4 regions of the Massilia sp. 01N417 genome follow, and region 1 is predicted to be linked to each of the others. Evidence: predicted binding sites of a transcription regulator. Region 1 holds the regulator's gene; each other region holds the start of a gene.

Evidence for each region. The regulator sigma-54, encoded in region 1, starts transcription at its own class of promoters, with help from an activator protein. The targets are predictions, from matches to a motif close to TGGCANGNAANCTGCTTT.
Region 2: AC1DOQ_RS09420 (PEP-CTERM sorting domain-containing protein) is a predicted target of sigma-54. The motif match lies at 3,327-3,344, and genes of this name have one in related genera.
Region 3: AC1DOQ_RS15365 (PEP-CTERM sorting domain-containing protein) is a predicted target of sigma-54. The motif match lies at 2,172-2,189, and genes of this name have one in related genera.
Region 4: AC1DOQ_RS26650 (TorF family putative porin) is a predicted target of sigma-54. The motif match lies at 4,189-4,206, and genes of this name have one in related genera.

Annotation. Positions count from the first base shown of each region.
Region 1 covers NZ_JBFTRS010000003.1:220,342-225,897, reverse strand. The annotation lists gene lptC (LPS export ABC transporter periplasmic protein LptC) at 13-621, shown strand; gene lptA (lipopolysaccharide transport periplasmic protein LptA) at 618-1,199, shown strand; gene lptA (lipopolysaccharide transport periplasmic protein LptA) at 1,200-1,760, shown strand; gene lptB (LPS export ABC transporter ATP-binding protein) at 1,760-2,536, shown strand; gene AC1DOQ_RS04785 (RNA polymerase factor sigma-54) at 2,539-4,029, shown strand; gene hpf (ribosome hibernation-promoting factor, HPF/YfiA family) at 4,132-4,491, shown strand; gene AC1DOQ_RS04775 (enoyl-CoA hydratase/isomerase family protein) at 4,599-5,556, shown strand, end outside.
Region 2 covers NZ_JBFTRS010000006.1:241,566-247,121, forward strand. The annotation lists gene AC1DOQ_RS09405 (cyanophycin metabolism-associated ABC transporter) at 1-967, shown strand, start outside; gene AC1DOQ_RS09410 (cyanophycin metabolism-associated DUF1854 family protein) at 970-1,437, shown strand; gene AC1DOQ_RS09415 (ATP-binding cassette domain-containing protein) at 1,440-3,038, opposite strand; gene AC1DOQ_RS09420 (PEP-CTERM sorting domain-containing protein) at 3,464-4,288, shown strand; gene AC1DOQ_RS09425 (glycosyltransferase) at 4,481-5,556, shown strand, end outside.
Region 3 covers NZ_JBFTRS010000013.1:115,503-121,058, forward strand. The annotation lists gene AC1DOQ_RS15360 (sensor domain-containing protein) at 1-1,979, shown strand, start outside; gene AC1DOQ_RS15365 (PEP-CTERM sorting domain-containing protein) at 2,253-3,020, shown strand; gene AC1DOQ_RS15370 (winged helix-turn-helix transcriptional regulator) at 3,124-3,507, opposite strand; gene AC1DOQ_RS15375 (NAD(P)-dependent oxidoreductase) at 3,621-4,232, shown strand; gene AC1DOQ_RS15380 (aminotransferase class V-fold PLP-dependent enzyme) at 4,226-5,431, opposite strand.
Region 4 covers NZ_JBFTRS010000044.1:3,876-9,431, forward strand. The annotation lists gene AC1DOQ_RS26620 (putative ABC transporter permease subunit) at 1-511, opposite strand, end outside; gene AC1DOQ_RS26625 (ABC transporter ATP-binding protein) at 508-1,242, opposite strand; gene AC1DOQ_RS26630 (hypothetical protein) at 1,256-1,780, opposite strand; gene AC1DOQ_RS26635 (YifB family Mg chelatase-like AAA ATPase) at 1,853-3,370, opposite strand; gene AC1DOQ_RS26640 (hypothetical protein) at 3,474-3,755, shown strand; gene AC1DOQ_RS26645 (accessory factor UbiK family protein) at 3,752-4,021, opposite strand; gene AC1DOQ_RS26650 (TorF family putative porin) at 4,294-5,046, shown strand; gene AC1DOQ_RS26655 (P-II family nitrogen regulator) at 5,059-5,397, shown strand.

The DNA.
Region 1 (5,556 bases):
CCCTCGCAAGCCATGGCGACCACCACCTACGTCAACAAGCGCACCGCGCACCGCTGGCGTCTGCTGGCATTGATGCTGGCGGCCTTGTTCTTCGCCTTCGGCAGCTTCTGGCTGGTGCAGGTGATGCGCGGCGAAGGCGACGCGCACCGCGTCGACGTGGGCGACGATCCGGACTACATCATCGACAACTTCAGCTTCGTGCGGATGTCGGAAACCGGCCAGCCGCGCTACGTGATCTCGGGCGAGCGCCTGACCCACCGCCCGGCCAACAATACCTCGGTGATCGACAAGCCGGTCGTGCAGGCCATGAGCGCCGACCGTCCGCACATGACGATGACGGCCAACACCGCCAACGTCAACCAGGACCAGAACCAGATCGACCTGGCCGGCAATGTCGACATCTCGCGTCCCGGCGGCGCCACGTCGAAGCCGATGCGCATCCGTACCGAGGCGCTGACCGTGCTGCCGGACGAGGAAATCTCGAAGACCGACAAGCCGATCCAGATGACGCTCGGCGCGGCCTCGGTCACCGGCGTCGGCATGGTCGCCAACAACGCCACACAGCAGGTCACGCTGGGCGGCCGCGGAGAACTCATCTTTCCGCCGAAAGGAAAACAATGAAAAAAATACTCGCTGTCGCCGCGCTGTCGCTGGCAAGCCTGACTGCCTCGGCCGAGCGCGCGGATTCTCTCAAGCAGGCCAAGATCGATTTCAACAACGCGCACATCGACGAGGTCACCCAGACCCGCACCTTCACCGGCAACGTCGTGCTGACGCGTGGCACCATGATCATCAAGGCCGACAAGGCCGTGCTCACGGAATCGCCGGAAGGCTATATGGCGGTGACCCTGACGGCCGCGCCGGGCCAGCCCGCGACCTTCCGCCAGAAGCGTGACGGCGGCCCCGACCTGTGGGTCGAAGGCCAGGCCCAGCGCATCGAATACGACGAGCGCACCGAGCTGGTCAAGCTGTTCTCGAACGCGGTCGTCAAGCAGCTCGAAGGCAAGCGCATGACGAGCGAGGTGAACGGCCCGTTCATCTCCTACGACAACCGCACCGAGCAGGCCAACGTGTTCAACGACACCAGCGGCGAAAGCAAGCCGGGCGGCGGACGCGGTACCATCATCATCGCGCCGCGCCGCACCGCGCCGGCGGCGGCGCCCGCAAGCACGCCGGCGGCGCCGGCAGGGAAGCAGTAAATGAAGGCCGTCCTTGCCGCTGCTGCGCTGTTGCTGGCACCGCTGGCGCAGGCGGAGCGGGCGGATGCGCTCAAGCCGCTGAAGGTCGTCGGCGGCAACGCGACCCTGGACCAGGTCACGCAGACCGTGGTCCTGACCGGCGGCGTGACCGCCACCCGCGGCAGCATGCTGCTGAAGGCCGAACGTGCCGAGATCAAGGAGGCGCCGGACGGTTTCAGGACCATCGTCCTGGTCGCGGCGCCCGGCAAGCCGGCGTCGTTCCGCCAGAAGCGCGACGGCGGCCCCGAGCAGTGGGACGAAGGCCAGGCCGAGCGCATCGAATACGACGAGCGCACCGAGGTCGTCAAGCTCAGTTCGAACGCCGTCATCCGGCAGCTGGAAGGCCGCGAGGTGACGCGTGAAATGGGCGGCGAATTCATCGCCTACGATGCGCGCAAGGAAGTCCTGCTGAACCTGAACGACCCGAGCGGCGTCGACAGGCCCGGCAAGGCCCGCGCCAGTTTTACTTTTTATCCGCGCCGCACTGCGTCGGCCGCGCAACCGGAAGCAGGAAAGCAATGATGGATGTACACGCAGACGCCGCCGCCAACACGAGCGGCGGCAGCACCCTGGTGGCCAAGGGGCTGCAGAAAAGCTACGGCAAGCGCCTGGTGGTGCGCGACGTTTCGCTGCAGGTCGCCTGCGGCGAGGTGGTCGGCCTGCTCGGCCCGAACGGCGCCGGCAAGACGACCTCGTTCTACATGATCGTGGGCCTGGTGCCGGCCGACGCCGGCGCCATCGTCATCAACGGCACCGACATCACGAGCCTGCCGATCCACCGGCGCGCCATGCTGGGCCTGTCCTACCTGCCGCAGGAAGCCTCGGTGTTCCGCAAGCTGACGGTGGAGGAGAACATCCGCGCCGTGCTCGAACTGCAGCGCGAGAACGGCAAGCCGCTGAGCAAGAACCGCATCGAGGAACGCCTCAACGAGCTGCTGGCCGAGCTGCAGATCGAGAAGCTGCGCGAGAACCCGGCGCTGTCGCTGTCGGGCGGTGAACGGCGCCGCGTGGAAATCGCGCGCGCCCTCGCCACCGACCCGCGCTTCGTGCTGCTGGACGAACCGTTTGCCGGCGTCGATCCGATCGCGGTGATCGAGATCCAGCGCATCGTGCGCTTCCTGAAGGAGCGCGGCATCGGCGTCCTGATCACCGACCACAACGTGCGCGAGACGCTCGGCATCTGCGACCGCGCCTACATCATCAACCAGGGTGCGGTACTGGCTTCCGGCCGTCCCGACGATATCATCGCCAACGAATCCGTCCGCCGCGTCTACCTGGGTGAACATTTCCGGATGTAGTCATGAAACAGACGCTGCAACTCAAGACATCACAGCACCTTGCGCTGACACCGCAACTCCAGCAGTCGATCCGGCTGCTGCAGCTGTCCACTCTCGAGCTGCACCAGGAGATTGAACAGGTCCTCAGCGACAACCCGCTGCTCGAACGCCTCGACGATCCGCTCGACCGTTCGGTACGCCTGCTGGCCGACGGCGCGATCAACAACGGTTCGTCGACGTCCACCACGCCCGACTCGCCGCCCTCGTCCAGCCAGGGCGAGGAGGGCAACGGCGGCGCCGAAGCCGAAGGCGGCGGCAGCGACAGCGACAACGGCGATGCCGGCGGCGCCGAGCACGACATGGATTGGGGCGAGCCGGGCCGCTCCGGCAGCGGCGGCGAGGAAGAAGACGGCCGCCCGCAGCTGGAAGCCAGCCCGGTCTCGCTGCGCGAATACCTGATGGAACAGGTGCGCCTGACCTGCATGTCGCCGCGCGATTGCGCGCTGGTCGAGATCGTCGTCGACACCCTCGACGACAACGGCTATCTCGAGGAAACCCTGGACGAGCTGCATGCGCGCCTGCCGGCCGAACTCGAAGTGGAATTCGAGGAACTGCGCACCGCGCTGGCGCTGGTGCAGAGCATGGACCCGCCCGGCGTGGGCGCGCGCAGCGCCGCCGAATGCCTGGCGCTGCAGATCCGCCGCATGCCTGGCGTGCCGCTGGTCACGCGGCGCATGGCACTGACCATCGTCGAACGCTACCTGACCTGGTTCGCGCAGCGCGAATTCAACAAGCTCAAGAAGGCCCTCGACTGCGACGACGAAGACCTGCGCGAAGCCCAGGCCGTGATTCGCCACTGCAATCCGCATCCGGGCGCGGCCTTTGCTTCCGACGTCTCCGACTTCGTGGTGCCGGACGTGATCGTGCGCCGCGCGAAGGATGGCTGGAGCGTGCAGCTGAATCCCGAGGTGATGCCGCGCCTGCGCGTGAACAGCCTGTACGCCACCTTGATGAAGCAGGGGAAATCGGAATCCCAGCTGGCGGCGCAGTTGCAGGAAGCAAAGTGGCTCATCAAAAACATGCGCCAGCGCTTCGATACTATCCTTCGGGTAGCTCAAGCAATCGTGGAGCGCCAGCGGAACTTTTTCTCCCATGGCGCCGTTGCCATGCGGCCCCTTGTTTTACGTGAGATAGCTGATACACTAGGTCTACACGAGAGCACAATTTCTCGTGTCACAACTCAGAAATACATGCTGACGCCGCACGGCATGTTCGAGTTGAAGTACTTTTTCGGGAGTCACGTCGCGACCGAGGCAGGAGGAGAAGCCTCCTCGACCGCGATCCGGGCTCTTATCGTACAACTCACAGGAGCAGAAGACCCCAAGAACCCTTTATCCGACAGCAAGATCGCGGAGATGCTAGGGGAACAGGGAATGGTTATCGCACGCCGCACGGTAGCGAAATACCGCGAGGCGCTGAAGATCCCTCCCGTCAGCCTCCGTAAATCTCTGTAGCAAGCTCTTTCAGCAAGCTCTTGCAGCAAGCTTCTTGCAACAACGCTGCCCTGGTGCGTGGTATGCGCGTACGACAGGCAGCGCATCATCAAAGGAGTGTGTATGAATCTCACTATCAGCGGACATCATCTCGATGTAACCCCGGCAATCCGTGAATACGTACAGAACAAGCTCGAACGCATCACCCGCCATTTCGATCAAGTGATCGACTCCCACGTCATCCTCTGCATTGACAATCTCACCGAGAAAGAAAAACGCCAGAAGGCCGAGATCAACTTGCGCGTCGCCGGCAAGATCGTTCACGTCGCCAGTGCCGCGCACGACTTGTACGCCGCGATCGACATGCTGATGGACCGACTCGACCGGCAGGTGCAGAAGTACAAGCAGATGCTGCAGGATCACAGTAGTACACCGCTCAAGCGCATACCCAACGATGGAGGAGAAGCTGCCGCTACAGCGTGACCATTCCGCTGGCGCAGCACAAGTAACGAAGGGCGCATCTGGCGCCCTTTTCGTTTTCCGGGCCGCGCTACAATGCCGTTTTCCATTTCAATAAATAAAACAACATGATGAGCGAACACGTGCAGACCCGCGTTGCCAACGGCACCGGCATCATTACCCTCGACCGTCCCAAGGCCCTGAATTCGCTGTCGCTGGAAATGGTGCGTGCACTGACGGAGACCCTGCTGGCCTGGCGCGACGATGCGGCCGTCGACGCCGTCGTCATCAAGAGCAGCAGCGAGAAAGCCTTGTGCGCAGGCGGCGACATCCGCTTCTTCCACCAGGCCGGGCACGCCACGCCCACGGGAGGCAGTGCACTGCTGGAAGACTTCTTTACCGAAGAATACGCACTCAACCACCTGATCCACTTCTATCCGAAGCCCTACATCTCGCTGATGGACGGCGTGGTCATGGGCGGCGGCATGGGCATCGCCCAGGGCGGGCCGGAGACCGGCCTGCGCATCGTGACCGAACGCACGAAGATGGCCATGCCCGAGGTGAACATCGGCCTGTTCCCGGACGTCGGCGGCAGCCACTTCCTGTCGCATGCGCCGGGCGCGCTCGGCATGTATCTGGGGCTGACGGGGCTGACCATCGGCGCCGCCGATGCGCTGTATGTCGGCCTGGCCGACGTGTTCGTGCCGGGCGCCGAACTGGCGGCCCTGCACGCGCTGATCGACCGGACGCCGGGCGCGCAGCTGGCCGATGCGATCCGCGCCTTCGCCGCGCCGTTCGCGCAGCAGGCCGGCGCCAGCGAACTCGAAGCGAACCGCGCATTGGTCGACCGGCACTTCGGCGCGGACTCGGTGCCGGCCGTGATGGCCTCGCTGGAGGGCGACGCCGATCCGTTCGCGCAGAAGGCCCTGGCCGCGATGCGCCAGCGCTCGCCGCTGATGATGTGCGTGACGCGCGAGATGCTGGTGCGCGGCGCCGCGATGGACGTGGCCGGCTGCCTGCGCATGGAGCGCTCGCTGGTGCGCCGCAACTTCGAACACGGCGAAGTGCTCGAAGGCGTGCGCGCGCTGG
Region 2 (5,556 bases), on a different contig from region 1:
GCAGATCAGCCGCGGCGAGATCACCGTCGGTACGCTGGCCTCCTTCATCGCCTACAGCGGCCGCTTCTACGTGCGTCTGGATTCGATGAGCCGCATCGTATCGGTGACCCAGAAATCGGCCTCGGCCGCCAAGCGCATCTTCGACATCCTCGACCACGTGTCGAGCGTGCCGGACCCGGTCAATCCAGTGAAGCTGGACAAGGTCGACGGCAATATCGAACTGCGCGAAGTCGGCTTCCGCTACGGCAACCGCGCGGTCAACCGCGGCATCTCGCTGAAGATCAATGCCGGCGAGATGGTCGGCCTGGTCGGCCATTCCGGCTCCGGCAAGTCGACCCTGGTCAACCTGATCTGCCGCTTCTACGACGTGGCCGAGGGCGCCATCCTGCTGGACGGCAAGGACGTCCGCTCCTTCGCCGTGTCCGACTACCGCCGCCACATCGGCCTGGTGCTGCAGGAGCCTTTCCTGTTCTTCGGCACCATCGCCGAGAACATCGCCTACGGCAAGCCGGATGCGACCCGCGAAGAGATCATCGCGTCCGCCCGTGCCGCCCACGCCCACGAATTCATCCTGCGCCTGCCGCAGGGCTACGATTCGATGGTCGGCGAACGCGGCCAGGGCCTGTCCGGCGGCGAGCGCCAGCGCATCTCGATCGCGCGCGCCCTGCTGATCGACCCGCCGATCCTGATCCTGGACGAAGCGACCTCGTCGGTGGACTCGGAAACCGAAAAAGAGATCCAGAAGGCGCTCGACAACCTGGTGCAGGGCCGCACCACGATCGCGATCGCGCACCGGCTGTCCACGCTGCACCGCGCCGACCGCCTGGTGGTGCTGGACCGCGGCGTGGTGGTCGAAGAGGGTAGCCACGACCAGCTGATGGCGAAAGAAGGTGCCTACTACCGCCTGTACGAGGCGCAGGCGCGTAACGTCGACCAGGATCCCGACGACTCCAGCCAGGAAGATTGATGATGATGACTGCTTTTGAATTACGCCGCGACGCCTTCGGCAAGCTGGTGCTGACGAACAGCGAGGGCGAGGAATTCGTCGGCGTGGCGCCGGTGCGATCCTTCCCGGTGCAGGCGCCGACCCGCGGCATCTCCCTCGTGCGCGAGGGCGGCAAGGAAGTCGGCTGGATCGACGACCTCGAGACCATGCCGGCCGAGATCCGCAAGCTGGTGACCGAAGAACTGGAAGGGCGCGAATTCATGCCCGAGATCCAGTCGATCAAGGGCGTGTCCAGCTTCGCCACCCCCTCCACCTGGACCGTCAGGACCGACCGCGGCGATACCGAATTCGTGCTCAAGGGCGAGGAAGACATCCGCCGCCTGGGCGCCTACTCGCTGCTGATCGCGGACAGCCACGGCATCCACTTCCTGATCCGCGACATGTTTGCGATCGACAAGGGCAGCCGGAAGATCCTCGACCGCTTCCTGTAGTCTCAGCGCCAGCCCGCCGCCGTCCAGTCGATCCGGTGGCTGAGTTCGAGCCGCGCCAGGAAGCGCTCGTCGTGCGACACCACCACCAGCGCTCCCGGCCATGACTGCAGCATCGCTTCCAGCGCCTCGACACCCTGCAGGTCGAGGTGGTTGGTCGGCTCGTCCAGCAGGAGCAGGCGCGGCGCCGGTTCGCGCAGCACCGCGCACAGCAGCGCCCCGCGCATCCTTTCCCCGCCGCTCAGGCTGTCCGCCGGGCGCAGCACGCGGTCCGGTTTGAGGCCGGCCAGGGCCAGGTACTGGCGCAGCCGGCCTTCGTCGTGCCCTGGGGCGGCGCTGCGCAGCTGGTCCAGCAGGCTGCGCGCCGGATCGAGCAGGGCCAGGTGCTGGTCGAGCAGTACCGAGGGCAGGGTGCGGCAGCGGCCCGACAGCGGCGCGATCTCTCCGGCAATCGTGCGCAGCAGGGTCGACTTGCCGCAGCCGTTCGGTCCGCGGATGGCGATCCTGGCCGCGCCGTGGGCGCCCCAGTCCAGCGGCTGGCGCGGCCCCCAGGGTGCGACCAGTTCTTCCAGCACCAGCGCGGCCTGGCCCTCCGGAATCTGCAGGTCCAGCATCGGAAAGCTGGGCCGCTCCAGCGCCCCGTCCAGCGCGTCGAAGGCCTCGTGCACGTCCTGCTGCAGGTCCTGGCGCCGCTGCGCATGGCGTTCGGCGCGCGCGCCGTCGGTCTGCTGGGCGCGCTGGGGCAGGGCGTTGAGGACGATCCTGGGCTGGCCGCCGGCCGCCTTTGCGCGCGCGCCGCGGGCATTCCTGCGCGCGGCGCGTTCGGCATCGAGCCGCATCGCCGCTTCCGCGGTTTTTCGTTCGACCCGTGCCCGCTCCAGGCGCACGCCGGCCGCCGCCAGTTCGGCGCCGCGTTGCTCCTCGACCAACGACCAGCCGCCGCCATAGCGCCGCAGTCCACAGGCATGCACTTCCAGCGTGCGCTCGGCGTGCTCCAGCAGTTCGCGGTCGTGGCTGACCAGCAGCAGCCCGCGGCCCGCCGCGCGCCAGGCCCGCATCTGCTCGACCAGGAAGCGCCGCCGTTCGCGGTCCAGGTGGTTGCTGGGTTCGTCCAGCACCAGCAGGCCGGCCTCGCTGCAGAAGGCGCCGATCAGGGACAGCAGGGTGCGCTGGCCGCCGGACAGCGATTGCGGCGTCATGGCCTCGTCCAGTCCGGCCTGGTCCAGCATCGCCCGCCAGCGCGCTTCGAGGTCCCACCGTTCGCCGATCAGGTCGAAGTCCTCATCGCGCGCCTCGCCGGCCGCCAGCCGCCGCAGCGCAGCCAGCGGTGCATCGAGTCCGGCCAGCTGGGCCAGGCTGGCGGCGAAGCTGGGGCCGGTCTGCTGTTCAACGTAATGAACCGGCACGGCGCGTTCGATACGGCCGCGTGCCGGCGCCGCAAGCCCGGCGACGACGCGGCCGAACGAGGACTTGCCGCTGCCGTTGGGGCCGATCAGGGCGACGGTTTCTGCTTTGAAGCTGTCGTGGATGTCCTGGAACAGGATGCGCCCGTCGGGGAGGGCAATGTCGACCCCGTGCAGGGCCAGGTGGTAGGGATGGGCCATGAGTACTCCTTGTAATGCGTCGAAGCCGCGCCAGGTTCCTGCGAACATGGCGATGAGGTTTCTGTGCTGTCGCGGCGGGCGCGAGAGCAGGCATTACAGGCGCATCGGTGGAATCCCCCTTGTATATGGAACAGCCATTCTAGCAGCATCCCTGCAGCCATGCTCGGGCTGGGTAATGGCAGCATTGTTGCGGCAAGGAAAATATAGTTACCATTTTGATGTCGGGAAAACTTACAGAACAATTTCTCCTAAAACATAATTTCTTGATTTTAATAAGTATTTTCATTATGGCATGACAATTGCTCAATACTTGGTACCGGTTGGAAAGTAAATTCGTTTGAACCGGCTTTGCGATCCGAAAACCCATGCGTTGTTGGTAACGGCAGTGTCCAAATAAAAATACCTATTTTTTGAAAGAAAATAATATGAAAATCCAGAACACCATCAAAGCAGCATGCGCTGCACTCCTGTTTGGCTTGGCTTCCCACGCAGGTGCGGAAGTCATCTCGGTGGATGCCAGCGGCGTGTCGGGATATCTGAAAAACAAAACATACAAAGGCAGCTTCGATGCCGGCGAACTCCTCCTGTCCAAGCAGTTCACCGTGAACACCATCGGCTTTTCGTTTGTCTTCGATGACGATGCCACCGACCCGTTCAAGAGCGTGACCGGCATCGCGTCGAGCACTTCTTCAGGTGCAATCTACGATAGCAAGACGAACACCTTCACCACCACCATCACCAAGACCACGCCAGTCACGAAGACTGGCGAAAGAGAGTCGGTATTGCTGTCCTTCGGCGACGTGAGCTTCAACGGAGCAACCGCCGTCGGCACGCCAGACACGGTCACGGTACCAACAAGCAGCAAGACGAAAAGGGGCACCATCTATGCCAGGAACGGTGTTCCATGCGATGTATGGGAAATCATCTTCGGTCTGTGCAAGCCCGTGACCTCCTACACCGTCACCAACGAGCAGACGGCAACCACCACGACCGACTATACTGGCGGCTTCGAGATCGCCGATTCGCTGCAGTCCTATGACGCCCTGCTGGCCGCACTGATGAGCAACAAATCGCTGGACTTCAGCCTCAAGGTCCATGGCGACCTCAAACTGGTCAGCGCGACTCTGAACATCGACTATACCGACACCACCCCGCCGCCGTCCAACGACGTGCCGGAACCGGCATCGCTGGCCCTGTTCGGCATGGCCCTGGCGGGCATCGCCGGCGTCCGCCGCGCGCGCCGCGGCTGATCGACGCCTGGTGCAGGCCGCTCCCGGCCTGCATCGGCAAGCTTGCTCCAACCCTGCACGGCGCCTGCCCTGCAGGGTTTTTTTTGCCCCTTACGTGCTCTGGCCGCTTTTCGCGTACAGTGTCGGCAAGACAGCGCAATACGAGGGGCAGGAGGAAGTATCGATACGCCGGCAGCAGGCAGGACGCATTTCGTGGTGATCACCATCGGCTCGGCCGGCGACCTGTTCCCTTTCATGGCGATGGCCCTGGTCCTGCGGGATGCGGGCCATCGGATCAGCTTCCTCGCGCCGCAACAGCACGAACCCTATGTGCGCGGCACCGGGCTGCACTTCGTCGGCCTGCCCGCCGACCCGGCCGTGCTGCTCGATCCCGACCTCTGGCATCCGACGCGCGGCTTTGGCGTGGTCTGGCGCGCCACGCGGCCGGCAATGGCCAGGATCGTGCCCTTCGTCGACGCCTTGCCGCATGACGAAGCGGTCGTGCTGCTGGCGCATCCGCTGGCGCTGCCGGAGGCCGACCTGTGCCGGGCCGCGCGTCCCGGCCTGAAAGTGGCGGCGGCCTATCTGGCGCCGCAGAACCTGCCTACCGTCCACGATCCGCTGATGTTCGGCCCCTGGCGCGTGCCGCACTGGGTGCCGCCCGGCCTGCGGCGCTGGCTGTTGCGGCGCCTGGCGGCGCGCTTCATCGATCCGGTGGCGCTGGGCGAGGTGAACGCGGCGCGCCGGGCGCGCGGCATGCCGGAGGTGGCAAGCATGCTCGAGCACCTGTTCGCGGTGCCGGACCTGTCGCTGACCCTGTTTCCGGAGTGGTTCGCGCCGACCCAGCCGGACTGGCCCAAGCCTTTGTACCGCGCCGACTTTCCCCTGTTCGACCCGCATCCGGACGCCGCACTGCCGCCCGCGCTCGAACGCTTCCTGGACGACGGGCAGGGCGCCGCGCCCGTCGTCTTCACCCACGGCACCGGCAACACGCAGTCGCGCGCCTACTTCGAGCATGCGCGCGCGGCGGTGGAGCTGCTCGGCCTGCGCGCCATCTTCCTGACCCCGCACCGCGAGCAGCTGCCCGCCGAGCTGCCGCCCTCCATCCTGTGGCAGGACTACGTGCCCCTGCGCCGCCTGCTGCCGCGGGCGATGGTACTGGTCCACCACGGCGGCATCGGCACCACGGCCGAAGCCCTGCGCGCCGGTACGCCCCAGCTGGTGGTGCCGCTGGCGCATGACCAGTTCGACAACGCGGCGCGCGTGGCGGCGCTGGGCGTGGCCTTCCG
Region 3 (5,556 bases), on a different contig from region 1:
AGCAATTGAAGAACAAGGTCAGCGGGAAGGCCCGGCCCCTGCTGCGCGCCGACGGCACGCCCTTGCCGCCCGACGAGCTTCCTGCCAACGTCGTGCTGCGCACCGGCAGCAAGGTCTCGGAAGTCATCCTCGGTATTGCCGACCCGCAGCCGGAATCGGTGCGCTGGCTGATCTGTAACGCGTATCCGGAATTCGATTCCAAGGGCGAACTTTGCCGTGTCATCGTCTGCTTCACGGACTGTACCGCGATGAAGCGGGCGGAGCAGGGACTGCAGAAGTCCGAAGAACGGCTGCGGCTGATACTGGAAGGCTCGACCGATGCGCCGTGGGACTACGATCTCGTCAAGAACGAGGTCTATTACTCGGAGCGCTGGTGGGAAATGCTCGGCTATCGTCCCGGCGAACTGGGGACCGACAGCAGCCTCTGGCTGGACCTTGCCCACCCCGACGACAGGGCGCGTGTCGCCGGCTACTGGGACGAACTGCTCGGCAGCCAGCGCGGCACCTACAGTGTCGAATGGCGCCTGCGTCATCGCGACGGCCACTACGTGCCGGTGCTGTCGCGCGGCCTGGTCACGCGCGATGCGGCCGGCAAGGCCCTGCGTGTTTCGGGGACGAATACCGACCTGACCGAGCGCAAACGGGCGGAGCGCCGCATCTACGAACTGGCGTATTACGACCATCTCACCGGCCTGCCGAACCGCCGCCTGCTCGGCGAGGAACTGGACAAGGCGCTGGCGCGCAGCGAACGCACGGGGCGCCTCGGTGCGGTGGTCTTTCTCGACCTGGACAATTTCAAGCTGCTCAACGATACGATGGGCCACGACTTCGGCGACATGTTGCTGCGCCAGGTGGCCGAGCGCCTGCGCCATACCTTGCGCCACTGCGACCAGCTGGCCAGGCTGGGCGGCGACGAGTTCGTGCTGGTGCTGGAAGACCTGGGCGACGACCCGCGCGAGTCGGTGATCGAGGCCCAGCACGTCCTGGAAAAGCTGCTGTTCACGCTCGGCCAGCCTTATTACCTGGATGGGCGCCTGTTCGTCAGCACACCCAGCATCGGCGTCACCTTATTCGACGGCGCCGCAACCGGGATCGAGACCCTGCTCAAGCAGGCCGACCTCGCCATGTACCGGGCCAAGGCGGAAGGACGCAATACCGCGCGCTTCTTCGATCCGCGCATGCAGGCCTCGGCCGAATACCAGGCAAGGCTGGAGCGGGCCCTGCGGGAAGGCTTGCTGGACCACCAGTTCGTGCTGTTCTGCCAGCCCCAGTTCGACAGGGAGGGCCAGCTGGTCGGCGCCGAAGTCCTGCTGCGCTGGCGCCGCGCCGACGGCTCGCTGCTCGGCCCTACCGAGTTCATCGGCCTGGCCGAGTCCTCGGGCATGATCGTGCCGCTCGGCCAGCATGTACTGGAGGAAAGCTGCCGTGCGCTGGCACGCTGGCGCGGCGACCGCGCACTCGGCCAACTCGAGCTGGCGGTCAACGTCAGCGCGCATCAGCTGCGCAGCGCCGATTTCGTATCCAACATGGTTGACATCCTCGAGGAAACCGGCGCGCCGCCCGGCAAGCTGTGCCTGGAACTGACCGAAAGCGTGCTCGCCGAAAATGTCGCGGACACGATAGAGCGCATGCGCGCACTGCGCAGCTACGGCCTGCATTTCTCGCTGGACGATTTCGGTACCGGCTATTCCTCGCTTGCCTACCTGAAACGCTTTCCGCTGACCGCGCTGAAGATCGACCGCTCCTTCGTGCACGACGTCCACATCAATCCGGATGCAGTGCCGATCGTCAAGGCCATCATTGCGCTGGCGCGCACGCTCAAGCTCGACATCGTTGCCGAGGGCGTCGAACACGAAGCGCAGCGCAACTTCCTGGTCGATGGCGGCTGCGGCACGCTGCAGGGCTACCTGCTCGGCCGGCCGATGCCGATCGGCGAGTTCGAACGGATGTACGGCAGCGGCGGCGTCGGCAACGCTTGAGGCACCGGGTCCAGGGCTCCAGTCTCAGCAGCCCGGCCCCTGCATGGTTCAGGGAATGGCGCCTTTTGGGCGCCATTTTTTATGATCGAGCTAAAGCTGGCGGCGTGGAAACTTTCGGTATATTTTATATATTTCCTTAAGGTTACAATTAATGTTCAGTTAAGCCATTGATTCTAAAGAATTAATTTGAGCTGGAATGCATTTTGCTGTAACTAACATTTGTATTACTTGGGCTTTCTAGACGTAAACAAAGTAACTTCTGGGGAGAAAATGATGAAATCTAAAGTTCTGAAAATCGCAATGGCAACGGCAGTTTTGACAGGCGCGGCACCGTCATTCGCAAGCCTGGTTTATGTCAATGGCGTGCAGAATTCAGGTACTGGTCTAGGAGCGGTTAACACAGTGGTGACGGTCCAGGACAATAACAAAGGGGGAAAGGATAACGGCATCGAGTCTGGTTGCGTGACCTATACCGGAGGCAATCCGGCCACTCCGGCGGAAACTTGCCCGACGGCAGCAGATCTGATAATGCCGACTGCCCCCGAAGGTGGCGATAACCATTCCGGGAACGCAGGTAACAGTACCTATTACCTCGATAGCATCACCGGTCTTACCAGCGCAGGCCAACTAGGCTTCGTAGTGAACGTCAGCGAAGGCGGACCGGGCAACACGGCAACGCTGACCAATCTCTTTCTCAGCCTGTACAACACGACGGACGGTACGACGCGATACTATAACTACGAGGGAGGGCCCCTGGTGCTCGGCGATTCCGGCGGTACCGGTCAGGCCGGCTTGAACCGCTTCATTCTGGACAAGGCCCAGGCTGCGGATGCGGCAGGCTTCTGCAAGACCCTGCACGAATGCATTGTTGGCGGCGGTATCCAGTTCGCGTACGGCACGACCGAAGCGACCCCGGAAACCGTGTCCGTCGGCGCCTTCAGGCGCCCCAACGAGGTGCCGGAACCGGGTTCGCTGGCCCTGCTGGGCGTAGGCGCGATGGCCTTCGGCGCAATGCGCCGCCGCTTCAACGCAAAGAAGTAAACCAGGCGGATCGGCGCTCGGGCGTTCGCTTCGGCAAGACTTGAAGCGGCGCCTGGGCTTTTTTTCGTCCATCCATCCCGGCCGGGCACCCGGCGATCATCACTCACCCAGGCAGGCGGTACTGGCGCCTGGCGTCGCGAATCGTTTCGTGATGCCGGTTGGCCCATTCCACCAGGCCGCGCATCGGCACCATGAAGGAACGCGCGAGCGGCGTGAGTTCGTATTCGACCCGCGGCGGCACTTCCGGATACACGGTCCGCAGCACGAAGCCGTCTTCCTCGAGGCGCTTGAGCGTGGTCGACAGCATCTGCTTCGACACGTCGCCGATCGCACGCATCAGTTCATTGAAGCGCAGGGTGCCGCCATCGAGGGAATGCAGGACCAGCAGCGTCCACTGGTCGCCGATGCGGTCGAGGATGTCGCGGATCGGGCAGCCGTCCGCGCTGTCGGCGTCCAGGCAGGGATGGGAAATCGGTGTGTCGCGCATGGGAATCGGTCCGGCATGGTCAGGCCGCACTGACCAGATCACGCCGCGGTGACTTCTTGTAAAGGACGACAGCCTAGCATAGGATGGCGCGTGGTCTACACGGAGAATTTTGTATGGCACGTATTGCCCTCATCGGCGCCACCGGCAACGTCGGTTCCCGCCTGCTCGACGAACTCGTTTCACGCGGCCACCAGGTCACCGCCATCGGCCGCGATCCCGCCAAGGTCGCGGCGCGCCCTGGTGTCAGCGCCGCGCGTGCGGACATCAATGACGAAGCCGGCCTCGCCGCCGTACTGCGCGGACACGATGCCGTGATCAGCGCGGTGCGCTTCCTGGACAGCGACCCCGACGTCCTGCTGGCGGCGGTACGCAGCGCCGGCGTGCCGCGCTACCTCGTGGTGGGTGGTGCCGCGAGCCTGCTGGTGGCACCCGGCAAGCGCCTGCTCGACCAGCCGGATTTCCCGGAAGCCTACAAGGCCGAGGCGACGCGCGGCGCCGCTTTCCTCGACGCCCTGCGGCAGGTCCAGGACCTGGACTGGACCTTTCTGTCGCCGTCGGCGATGTTCGTGCCCGGCGAACGCACGGGCCGCTTCCGGCTCGGCAAGGACGAACTGCTGACGGGCGAAAAAGGCAGCTCGATCTCCTACGAGGACTTCGCCATCGCGATGGTCGACGAACTCGAGAAGCCGGCCCATTCGCGCCAGCGCTTCACCGTCGGTTACTGAAGGCGCAGCGCCAGCCGGAGTTGCAGCAGCAGATAGTCGACGTCGGCGGCGCCGGTGTAGCGGCCCAGGGTGATGCGCATCGCGCCGCGGGCCAGCGCCTCGCTCAGGCCGAGCGCGCGCAAGACGTGGGAGGGGGCGGCGCTGGCCGAGTTGCAGGCGGAACCGGCCGACACCGCGATCCCCGGCAGCTTGTCCGTCAGGGCATCGGCCCCGGCGCCGCTGAAACTGATGTTCAGGTTGTGCGGAATACGCTGTTCCATGTCGCCGTTGAAGCGGACGCCGGGCAGGGCGGCGAGCCCGCTGCGCAGGCGCTCCCGCAGCGCGCCGATGCGCGCGGATTCGTTCGCCATGTCCAGGCGCGCCAGCTCGAAGGCCTCGCCCATCCCCACGATCTGGTGGCTGGGCAGGGTGCCGGAACGCAGGCCCTTCTCGTGCCCGCCGCCATCCATCTGCGCTTCCAGGCGCACCCGCGGATCGCTGCGCACATACAGGGCGCCGATGCCCTTGGGACCGTAGACCTTGTGGGCGCTCAGCGACAGCAGGTCGACCTGCAGGCGGCCGACGTCGATCGCGACCTTGCCGGCCGCCTGCGCTGCGTCCACGTGCAGCAGGACGCCGCGGGCGCGGCAGATGCGTCCCAGTTCGCCGATCGGCTGGATGACGCCGATCTCGTTATTGACCATCATGACCGAGGCCAGGATGGTGTCGGGCCGCAGCGCCGCTTCGAAGGCGGCCGGGTCGAGCAGGCCGTTCGGCTGCGGCTGCAGGTAAGTGACGTCGTAGCCTTCGCTCTCCAGCCGGCGCATGGTGTCCAGCACGGCCTTGTGCTCGGTCGTCACCGTGACCAGGTGCCGCCCTTTTGCACGGTTCGCATGGGCCGCGCCTTTCAGGGCGAGGTTGTTCGATTCGGTGGCGCCGGAGGTCCAGACGATGTCGCCGGCGGCCGCGCCGATCAGGGCCGCGACCTGGGCGCGCGCCCGCTGCACCGCGCCAGCGCCCTCGATGCCGAAAGCGTGGGAGCTGCTCGCCGGGTTGCCGAATTTTTCGGTCATGTAGACCAGCATTTTCTGCGCGACTCGCGGATCGACGGGCGTCGTTGCCGCATAGTCCAGGTAAACGGGAAGCGCCGCCGGCGCCGGAAGGTCGGCAGCGCTGCGACAGGATGCCGCCGTGCGGCTGGGCGAGAGTGTGTCGGTCATGGCGGTATGGTTCAATGATGGGGAAGCCCACCTTAACCGCGTCCGCGACGAAAGCAAACGACCGATTATGAGCATCGATATCGGATTTTCGACGGGTTCCGGCGGCGGCATGCTGATATAATATT
Region 4 (5,556 bases), on a different contig from region 1:
GCAGCATGCCGAGGCAGGCCATCAAGGTCGAGGTGGTGGCAATCGCCACATACACGCCGATCCAGCGGAACTCGCCGAGCACCACGCCGACGTGGACGAGTGGCCCGAGCAGGAACAGATAGAGGGCGGCGCAAGCCAGCACCACGCCCAGCAGGCGCACCGTGAAGATGCTGCGCGAGGGCAGGGGCGAAGACAGCAGCAGGTCGAGGTCGCCGCGCTCGAACAGCGCCAGCACGCTCGCCTTGAGTGAACTCGAGAGCATGAAGGTGCCGATCGCCACCAGCGCCAGGGTCGCCAGGATGGCCATGCGCGGATCCGCGACGCCGTCCGGCCCGAGCTTGTGCAGGAGCGCAAAGGCGCCCACGTGCAGCAGCGTCCAGGCCAGCACCCACACGGCGATGCTGACCCAGCTCATGCGCCGCTTGCCGCCCCCGTTCACGGCCGCGCCATACCAGGCCATGCGCAGCTCGTGGCGCAGCAGCCAGCGGCTCGAGCCGGGCGGCGCGCTCACGCCTGCTCCGTCAGCTGCAGGAACACGTCTTCCAGGCTGCCACCCAGGGTCCGCTCGCGCAGCTCGGCCAGCGTGCCTTCGGCGATCAAGCGGCCCTGGCGGATGATGCCGATGCGCTGCGCCAGGCGTTCGGCCACCTCGAGGATGTGGGTGGTCAGGATCACGGTGCCGCCCTGGTTGACGTGGGAGACCAGCAAGTCCTTCACCTGGCGCGCGGCGGCGGCGTCCAGGCCGGTCAGCGGCTCGTCCAGGATCAGCAGCTGGGGTTCGTGGATCAGGGCCCCGGCCAGCGCCAGCTTCTGCTTCATCCCGCGCGAGAACCCTTCGGTCAGCTCGTGCGCGTGCTTGCTCAGGTCCAGCCAGTCGAGCAAGCGGCGTGCGCGCGGCTCGGCATCCTCGGGCGTGATGCCCCACAGGCCGGCGACGAATTCGAGGTATTCGGTGGGCTTCAGCTTCCCGTACAGCATCGGGTCGTCCGGCAGGTAGGCCATCTTCTGCTTGGCGGCGGCCGGGTTGGCCGCGAGGTCGATGCCGAGTACTTCGATCTGGCCGGCGTCCGGCGCCAGCAGGCCGGTCACCATGCGCAGGGTGGTGGTCTTGCCGGCGCCGTTGGGGCCGAGCAGGGCATAGAGTTCGCCGCGGCGGACGCTCAGGTCGATGCCGTCGACGGCCGGGCGGCCGAAAGCCTTGCGCAGGGAGCGCAGCTGCAGTGCTGGGGTATCGCTGTTCATGGTAAGGGACGGTTCAACGGAGGGTGAAGGAGCTGAGGAACTGCTCGACCTGCTCAGACGGCATGGCGTTCGTCTTGCCGAGCACGATGACCTGGTAGAAGCGCTTGCCGCGCGCCTCGAAATGGCCGACCAGGCGCACCGGCTGGCCGTTGCTGCTGCCGGTGACGTCGATGTCGCTGACCGATCTGCCGCCGGACTCCGCATGCGCGGCGGCCTGTTCCTTGACGGCGCCGATATTGCGCGTCAGGGCCTGCACCATCGCCGGCACCGCGGCGCGCGCGTGTTCCTCGTCCGGCGCCTCGGCCGAGCCGACCGCGAAGGTCGCGCCGTCGACTTCGGCGGCCGTCATTGTCATGCTGACCTGCATGCCGTCGAGGTCGACGGTGCGGGTGGCACTGGCCGGCTTGGCCGGGAACATGACCCGGTAGGGTGCATCCTGGCTGGCGTAGTCGCGCCAGTTGTACTTGGGGCTGCAGGCGCCGAGCAGGACGCTGGCCAGCAGGACGGAAATAACCGGCAAGGGAAGACGGATTTTCATGGGGCGATGGTATCAGCGCCCCGCGTCGTCGGCCAGTAAAATGTTGCAATTATTTAATCTCGTCAGCGCCGCTCAGGCGTCCAGCAAGCCCCTGCGGTACTGGATCGCCTCGGCCACGTGTTCGGACTGCACCCGGGGTGCCACCGCCAGGTCGGCAATCGTCCTCGCCACCTTCAAGACCCGGTGATAGGCCCGCGCCGACCAGTGCAGGTGGCGCATCGCATTACGCAGCAACTGTTCCGCAGCCTCGTCGAGTTCGCAATGGCGGTCGATTTCCCGGGTCGACAGGCGCTGGTTGGCCTTGCCCTGGCGCGCCACTTGCACAGCGTGGGCGCGCGCCACGCGTGCGGCAATATGGCTGCTTGCCTCGCCGTCGGCCTGGGCCGCCATCGATTCCGGCGCCATTGCCGATACCGGCACCTGCAGGTCGATGCGGTCGAGCAGTGGACCGGAGATCTTGTCCTGGTAGCGCAGCACCGCGTCATGGCTGCAGCGGCACTTGCCGGACGGGTGGCCGAGCCAGCCGCAGGGGCAGGGATTCATGGCCGCGATTAATTGAAAGCTGGCGGGGAAGTCGGCCTGGCGGGCCGCGCGGGAAATCGTGATGTGGCCGGATTCCAGCGGTTCGCGCAGCACTTCCAGCACGTGGCGGCTGAACTCCGGAAGCTCGTCCAGGAAGAGTACGCCATGATGGGCCAGCGAGATCTCGCCCGGCCGCGGCATCCCGCCACCGCCCACCAGGGCCATGCCCGAGCTGGTGTGGTGAGGACTGCGGAAGGGCCGGCGCCGCCAGCGCTCGATCGAGAAGCGCCCGGCCAGCGACTGGAGCGCCGCCGACTCCAGCGCTTCCTCGTCGCTCAAGGCCGGTAGCAGGCCGGGAAAGCGCGAAGCCAGCATGCTTTTTCCGGCACCGGGCGGCCCCACCATCAACACCGAATGCAGGCCGGCCGCCGCGACCTCGAGGGCGCGCTTGACGTGCTGCTGGCCTTTCACGTCCGCGAAGTCGGGATAGCGCGGCGGCGCCAGGGCTTGCGGCGGCCGGTGGCGGGCCAGGCGGGCATCGTCAGCTTGCGCTGCGAAGTGCGCGCACACCTCGAGCAAGGTATGCGCCGGGTAGATGGCGGCATCGCTGACCAGCGCCGCCTCGTCGGCGTTCGCATGCGGCAGGACGAAGGCGCGCCTGGCGCCGTCCGGACTGCGATGCATGGCGAAGGTCATCGCCAGCGCGCCGCGGATCGGGCGCAATTCGCCGGACAGCGAGAGCTCGCCGGCGAACTCGTAGCGGTCCAGCCCCTCGCTGGGAATCTGTTCCGAGGCGGCCAGGATGCCCAGCGCGATCGGCAGGTCGAAGCGCCCCGATTCCTTCGGCAGATCGGCCGGCGCCAGGTTGATGGTGATACGGCGGTTCGGCAGCTCGAAGCCGGAATTCTGCAGCGCGGCGCGGACCCGGTCCTTCGATTCGCGCACCTCGGCATCCGGCAGGCCGACGATGGCCAGGCTTGGTAGACCGTTGGCCAGGTGCACTTCGACGCTGACGGACGGCGCGTCCATGCCGGCCAGGGCGCGGCTGCGCAGTACTGCGAGACTCATGGTGTGGAGGGAAAAATGAAGACCTGCAGATGGTGAGCGCTGGCCGCCCTGCCATTGTTGAGAGCGGCCAAATGTGTATAGTGCCGGCATGCCGAAACTATTGTTGACCTTCGCCATCCTGGCGCTGCTGTTCTGCCTGCTGTGCGGGCCGGTGCTCTATGTGGCGCTCCGGTTCAGGCGGCGGGGGGATGTGGCGGCATTGCGGCCGCTGCGCTTCGTCTGGCTCGCGCAGCTGGCGCTGGCCGCCATCCTGGTCTTCGTGGCCGACGATGCCCGGCTGGGCAATCCGGTCGGCGTCATGCTGGGCATCGTCATCGGCGTGAGCCTGGGCGGTGCCGCCCTGTTCGGGTTATGGCGGCTCACTCGCCGCCTCGTGCTGCGTTAAACCTTCTGATCCGAATCCACCGCCGTCACCGACGCCAGCTTCGCTTCCAGTTCCGCCACGCGCAATTCCAGGGCGTCGAGCTTGGCGCGGGTCTTGGCCAGCACCTGGGCCTGGATGTCGAATTCTTCGCGCGTCACCAGGTCCAGCTTCGAAAAGCCCTGGGTCATCATGGCCTTGACGTTGCGTTCGATGTCCTTGGCCGGCGAATTCTCGATCGCCTGGTTGATCTTGCCCTGCAGATCGTTAAAGAAGTTATTCATATCCATTTCTGTCCTTGGTGAAGCCGGGTGGTGCGCACTCATTTTGTGCGCGCCTCGCTGATTTAGTGCGTGCACCCGCGTGGCGCACGCCCTTGCGGCGTCATTTGTGTTTTGGCATATCAAAAATGGGGGCAGAGGCCTGTGAATACAAGGTCTGCCGGTCCATTCAGGGGTGGCACGCATCCTGCTAAAGCAAACATACAACATAGAAAAACAGGAAAGCGAAGTACGGATTGTAAACCCATCAGGTCCAAAGTTCATTTACCAGGGAGTATCGTATGAAGCGTCGAAGCAGCAAGTGGCAGCACATCGCGATGGTCGCGGCGGGTTTGTGGAGCCTGAGCACCGGTCTGGCCGGGGCGCAGGAGCAGGAACAGAAGCCCGAGCACGAGGTCAGCTTCAACGCGGCGGTGACGAGCGATTACCGTTACCGCGGCCTGTCCCAGAGCCGCCTGGATCCGGCGGTGCAGGGCGGCGCCGACTATGTCCATAACCCGACCGGCCTCTACGTCGGCACCTGGCTCTCGTCCATCAAATGGACCAAGGACGCGGGCGGCAGCGGCAACGTCGAGTGGGATATCTACGGCGGCAAGCGCGGCAATCTCAGCGCCGACATCACCTACGACGTCGGTGGCCTCTACTACTTCTATCCGGACAACGGCCTGCATCCGAACGCCAACACCTTTGAGCTCTATGGCCAGCTGGGCTATGGACCGGCCTACGTCAAGTACTCGCATTCGCTGACCAACCTGTTCGGCACCGCCGACAGCAAGGGCAGCGGCTACCTCGACATCGGCGCGAACGTCGACGTCGGCGGCGGCTTCGTGCTGAACCTGCACGCGGGCCGCCAGGAAGTCCGCCACAACAGCGCTGCTTCCTACACCGACTACAAGATCGGCGTGACCAAGGACCTCGGGGTCTGCTCGGTGGCGCTGGCTTACGTCAAGGCCAATACCAGCGCCTACCTGAGCCCGTCGCGGGAAAACCTCGGGAAGTCCGCGGCCCTGCTGTCTGTTTCAAAAACTTTCTGAAGAGGCAATCGCATGAAAATGATCACCGCCATCATCAAACCCTTCAAGCTCGACGAGGTCCGCGAGGCCCTTTCCGAGCTCAATGTCCAGGGTATTACGGTGACCGAAGTGAAAGGCTTCGGCCGCCAGAAGGGCCATACCGAACTCTACCGCGGCGCCGAGTACGTGGTCGACTTCCTGCCGAAGACCAAGATCGAGGCGGCGGTCGACGACGCCATCGTCGACCAGGTGATCGACACCATCCAAAGCGCGGCACGCACCGGCAAGATCGGTGACGGCAAAATTTTCGTCTCCGATCTGGAGCAGGTAATCCGTATCCGTACCGGCGAGACCGGCAACGATGCGCTGTAAGGGGAATCCGATGATCCGCACACTCACCAAACTGATCGCAGGCTTCACGGTCGCGATGGCGCTCGGCGCCGCACTGCCGGTCCTGGCCCAGGATGCCGCCGCACCGGCCGCGTCGGCGCCGGCCGCCACCGCAGCCGCCGATGCCGGCGCAGCCGCTCC